Linked DNA regions of Anaerosoma tenue. The protein of the gene in region 1 interacts with the protein of each later gene in a pairwise test. Links are inferred from orthologs where the notes say so. Each region holds a gene or a part of one and is shown in the gene's direction. Other genes may lie near its edges.

Region 1 (2,717 bases):
TGCCGGCGGTCCAGGAGCTGGTGAAGCAACTCACCGGCAAGGACCCGCACAAGGGCGTCAATCCGGACGAGGTCGTGGCCATCGGCGCGGCTATCCAGGGCGGCGTGCTTGGCGGCGACGTGAAAGATATCCTCCTGCTCGACGTGACGCCGCTCGCACTCGGCGTTGAGACGCTTGGCGGCGTGATGACCAAGCTGATCGAGCGCAACACGACCATCCCCACGCGCAAGAGCGAGACCTTCACCACGGCGGCGGACGGTCAGACGAGCGTGGAGATCCACGTGCTGCAGGGCGAGCGGGAGATGGCCGCGTACAACAAGACGCTCGGGAAGTTCCATCTCATGAACATCCCGCCCGCGCCCCGCGGCGTGCCGCAGATCGAAGTGGCCTTCGACATCGACGCCAACGGCATCGTGAACGTCTCGGCCAAGGATCTGGGCACGGGGCAGGAGCAGAAGATCACCATCACGGGCACGACCGCTCTCTCGGACGAGGAAGTCGACCGTATGGTCAACGACGCCGAGGCGCACGCGGACGAGGATCTCAAGAAGAAGGAAGAGGCGGAGGTGCGCAACAACGCCGACACACTGGTGTACGGCACCGAGAAGACGCTCTCAGACCTGGGCGACAAAGTACCCGAGGATACGAAGAGCGAGATCCAGTCGGCCATCGCGGACGTGAAGACGGCGCTCGAGGGTGACGACACCGAGGCCATCAAGACCGCCACGACCGGCCTGCAGGAGAAGAGCTACAAGCTTGCGGAGATCGTGTACCAGCAGGTACAGGAGGAGCAGGCTGCCGAGGGTGAGACCACGCCCGAAGCGGACGAGGAAGTGGCCGACTACGAGGTCGTCGACGAGGACGAGTAGATATGAACCGGAAGCACACGACCCCCCGCGGCGGAGACCCCTCCGGTCTCGGTCCTCGGGAAGACCACCCGGCGGAGGTTCCATTCGGGGCCTCCTCCGCGGGGAGGCGCTTCACAGGCCGCAAGCCTGCGGAGACGGCCTCGGAGATCCCCCCGGCCGCGTCCGCGCATACCGATCCTGTGCTCGAGCAGGACCTGGGAGCGGAGTTCGAGTTCCGGGGCGACCAGCTCGAGGCCGAGCTGGAGGCGGCACGCGAGGAGGCGGGCCGTCACTTTGAGACCGCGCAACGGCTTCAGGCGGAGTTCGACAACTACCGCAAGCGTATGGCCCGCGAACAGGAAGACGCGGTCAAGCGGGCAGGGCAGCGCATCATCACCGAGGTGCTCCCGGCTCTCGACAACCTTGAGCGTGCGGTGGCCCATGCCGAGGAGGCCGGTGGATCGAGCGACCTGACCGACGGTGTGCGGATGGTGCTCCAGCAGGTGCTCGACGTCTTCGCCAAGGAGGGCGTGGAGCGCATCGCGCCGGAGGGTGAGCCGTTCGACCCCAACGAGCACCAGGCGGTGGGGCAGGCCGAACGCGACGACGTGCCGGAGGGCACGTGCGTCGACATGTACCAGTGCGGGTACCGGATGCACGGGCGCGTGTTGCGTCCGGCGGCGGTCGTGGTGAGCACCGGAGGCCCGAGGCCCTAAAGGAGCCCAGCGATGGCCGAGAAAGACTACTACGACATACTCGGCGTCCCTAAGACGGCGACAGCCGACGAGATAAAGAAGGCGTTCCGCAAGCAGGCGCGCAAGCATCACCCTGACGCGGGCGGCTCCGAGGCCAAGTTCAAGGAGATCAACGAGGCGTACGAGATCCTCTCGGACGAGGAGAAGCGGAAGCAGTACGACACGTACGGCCGCTACTTCGGCGGCAACGTCCCGCCGGGTGGTCCCGGAGGTGCGGGAGCGGGTTGGCCCGGAGGCGGTGTCCCGGGCGGCGGCTTCCCCGGCGGCGCGTCGTATCAGACCGTGGATATGGGTGATCTGGGCGACCTCTTCGGCAACCTCTTCGGAGGAGGCGCAGGCGCATCGAGGCGAAAGAGCGCGCACAGGGGCGCGGACATGCAGTACGACCTCACGCTCTCCTTCGAGGAGGCGCTGAAGGGCACCTCCACCAAGGTCGACGTCAAGCGTACCGAGACATGCGCCACCTGCAAGGGCACCGGCGCGAAACCCGGCACCAGCGTGAGCACGTGTCCCACATGCTCGGGAGCCGGCCACGTCACGCAGGGCCAGGGTGTGTTCGGCTTCTCCCGCCCATGTCAGCGCTGTGGCGGCACAGGCACGGTGGTGGAGCAGCCGTGCACCACCTGTAGAGGTAAGGGGCAGGTGGTGAGGGCCAAGCCGCTGACGGTGAACATCCCGCCGGGCGTGACCGATGGCGGCAAGCTGAGGTTCGCGGGCAAGGGCGAGCCCGGGACCGGTGGCGCACCGGCGGGCGACCTGTACGTGATCACGCACATCCGCCCGCATGCGTTCTTCACCCGTGACGGGGCGGATGTGGTCCTCGACCTTCCGGTGACGATCACGGAGGCGGCGCTTGGCGCCCAGGTGATGGTGCCCACGCCCGATGGCGGCAAGGTGAAGGTGAAGATCCCGGCTGGCACCGCCGACGGCAAGGTGTTGCGGGTGCCGGGCAAGGGCGCACCCAAGCTGAAGGGCCGCGGCACAGGTGACTTGAAGGTCCGCGTGCGGATCGACGTGCCCAAGAAGCTCACCTCGGAGCAGAAGGAACTGCTGAAGAAGTTCGAGTCGCTGCGTGCGGACGACGTCCGGGCGCACATCGCGTAGGGAAGGTGAT
Region 2 (2,983 bases), on another replicon or contig:
CGAGCGCGGTGAGCGATACCGTGCTGAACCAGTTCAACGCCTTGCGGGCTTCCGTGCCGAACTGATCCTTCCCGACAGCAAGACACAGCATCGCCGAGAGGGCCGGGATTCACCGGCCCTCTTCGTGTGCGCCGGAATCTGAGTGCGACACCATCAGATTTTGTGTGACGGGTATTGCATTCGCACGTCCTCTCGGCCTAGAATCACGTTGCTTGGCACTCGGAGGGCGCGAGTGCCAAACGACCGCAAGGGGACGCAGGGTGATCTCCGCACGTGGTGCGGTATCCAGTGTGTTCGTTCCGATCGAAGAAACAGGAGGGTAGAGCATGAACCTGAAGCCGCTGTTCGACAACGTCGTCGTCAAGCCGGCCAAGGCCGAGGAGCAGACCAAGAGCGGTCTCGTGATCCCGGACTCAGCCAAAGAGAAGCCTCAGAAGGGCGAGATCGTCGCGGTGGGCGACGGCCGCTGGGACGACGAGGGTGAGAAGCGTGTGCCGATGGACGTGAAGGTCGGCGACGTCGTCATCTACAAGGAGTGGGGCAAGACCTCGATCAAGATCGAGGGCGAGGAGTTCTTCATCATGTCCCAGAACGACATCCTGGCCGTAGCGAACGGCTAGCATCCGTCCTGTTCCACCGACCCTGACAGAAGGAGGGGATCAGCCACATGGCTAAAGATATCCGATTCGACGAAGAGGCCCGGCGCGGCCTCGAGTCCGGCGTCAACAAGCTGGCGAACGCGGTCAAGGTGACGCTTGGCCCGCGCGGCCGCTATGTCGTGCTCGAGAAGAAGTTCGGCGCCCCCACGATCACCAATGATGGTGTGACCATCGCCAAGGAGATCGAACTCGACGATCCGATCGAGAACATGGGCGCGCAGCTCGTGAAGGAAGTCGCCACCAAGACCAACGACGTCGCCGGTGACGGCACCACCACCGCGACGCTGCTCGCCCAGGTCATCGTCCGCGAGGGCCTGCGCAACGTGGCGGCAGGCGCGAACCCGCTTGCCGTGAAGCGCGGCATCGAGAAGGCGGTGGACACGGTCGTTGAGACCATCAAGGGCCACGCCAAGGAGATCGAGGACCGCGACGAGATCGCGCACGTCGGCTCCATCTCGGCGGCCGACGAGAAGATCGGCGACAAGATCGCCGAGGCGATGGAGGTCGTGGGCAAGGACGGCGTCATCACCGTCGAGGAGTCGCAGACCTTCGGCATCGACATCGACACCGTCGAGGGCATGCAGTTCGACAAGGGCTACGTCTCGCCGTACATGATCACCGACTCCGATCGCATGGAGGCCGTGATCGACGACCCGCTCATCCTCATCGCCAACAGCAAGATCGGCAACATCCAGGACCTCCTGCCCGTGCTCGAGAAGGTCATGCAGGCAGGCAAGCAGCTCCTCATCATCTCCGAGGACGTGGAGGGCGAGGCGCTCGCCACGCTCATCGTCAACAAGCTGCGCGGCACGTTCACCTCGGTGGCCGTCAAGGCGCCGGGCTTCGGTGACCGCCGCAAGCGGATGCTCGAGGACATCGCCATCGTCACCGGCGGTCAGGTCGTCAGCGAGGAGCTTGGCCACAAGCTCGAGAACGTGACGCTCGACATGCTCGGCCGCGCCGAGAAGGTCAAGGTCACCAAGGACGACACCACGATCATCGGCGGCAAGGGTTCCGAGGATCAGATCAAGGCCCGCATCAACCAGATCAAGGCCGAGATCGAGAACTCCGACTCCGACTTCGACCGCGAGAAGCTCCAGGAGCGCTTGGCCAAGCTCTCCGGCGGCGTGGCCATCATCAAGGTGGGCGCGGCGACCGAGGTGGAGCTCAAGGAGAAGAAGCACCGAATCGAGGATGCGCTCCAGGCGACCCGCGCGGCCGTTGAAGAGGGCATCGTGGCGGGCGGTGGCGTGGCGCTGACCGACGCGACCCCGGCGCTCGAGGCCCTCGAGCTTGCGGGCGACGAGCAGATCGGCGTCAACATCATCAAGAAGGCGCTGGACGAGCCGCTGAAGCAGATCGCGGCCAACGCTGGTTATGAGGGCTCCGTCGTGGTCGAGAAGGTCAAGGCGCTCGACGCCGGCCAGGGCCTGAACGCCGCTACCGGCGAGTACGGCGACCTGCTCAAGATGGGCGTCATCGACCCGGTCAAGGTCACGCGCAGCGCGCTGCAGAACGCGGCGTCGATCGCGGCCCTTATCCTGATCACCGAGACCACCGTGAGCGACATCCCGGCCAAGGACGACGCTGCGGCAGCGGCGGCCATGGCGGGCATGGGTGGCGGAATGGGCATGATGTAGCCCGTAAGCCGTTCGTGTCGCGTGGAAGCGGGGCCCCGGGCCATACGGTCCGGGGCCCCGCTCGGTTACAATGGCGGCACGCTCACGAAGGGAGTCCGCGATGACCCAGAACGTACACTTCCTCGCGGAGTGGAACCGCCTCAAGAACGAGCACACCCACGACCGCGACAGCGCGAACAACTACGGCTGCTTCAACGTGGAGGCATGCCGCAACTGCAACTACATCTACAACGCCCGAGGCTGCATCGGCTGCCACAATTGCGACAGCGTGATCGAGTGCGTGCAGTGCGTCGACTGTCGTGACTGCGCCTACTGCGTGGGCCTGAACGGCGCGCGCTTCCACATCCTCAACAAGGAGTACACGGAAGAGGAGTACTACGCGAAGCTCAAGGCGTTCGGCATCGACTGGACCGTGGAGGCGTTCGATCCTCTCGATCCGTACGGGTCGCTCGGCTAGGCGCTGAGGCTGGAGACCCCGGCGATCGCGAACCGGAGTCCGAGATACACCAGGAACACCGCGCACGCGCCAAGCAACACCCGGTACGCATGGTCGGGCAGGATGCGCCGTCCACGCGCGGTAGCGGCGATCACGAGGCCGTACCACGCTATGTCCGCCATCTGATGGCCGATGAAGAACGCGGCCACGCCGACGGCTCCGATCGCAAGACCGTCCGATGCGAGCTT

The links.
Region 2: the proteins of grpE (region 1) and groL interact in binary tests that used the Escherichia coli proteins (3 or more experiments, as listed by UniProt). The link is inferred for Anaerosoma tenue from one-to-one orthologs.

The regions. Positions count from the first base shown.
Region 1 is NZ_JALNTY010000004.1:122,919-125,635, forward strand. It holds grpE (nucleotide exchange factor GrpE), read left to right. Parts: upstream 1-871; coding sequence 872-1,564; downstream 1,565-2,717. Other genes in the region: dnaK (molecular chaperone DnaK), read left to right, coding at 1-869; dnaJ (molecular chaperone DnaJ), read left to right, coding at 1,577-2,707. UniProt on the Escherichia coli protein: Participates actively in the response to hyperosmotic and heat shock by preventing the aggregation of stress-denatured proteins, in association with DnaK and GrpE. It is the nucleotide exchange factor for DnaK and may function as a thermosensor.
Region 2 is NZ_JALNTY010000003.1:222,185-225,167, reverse strand. It holds groL (chaperonin GroEL), read left to right. Parts: upstream 1-667; coding sequence 668-2,299; downstream 2,300-2,983. Other genes in the region: MSB02_RS08695 (LysE family transporter), read right to left, coding at 2,753-2,983; MSB02_RS08700 (hypothetical protein), read left to right, coding at 2,400-2,756; MSB02_RS08710 (co-chaperone GroES), read left to right, coding at 327-620; MSB02_RS08715 (cell wall-binding repeat-containing protein), read left to right, coding at 1-65.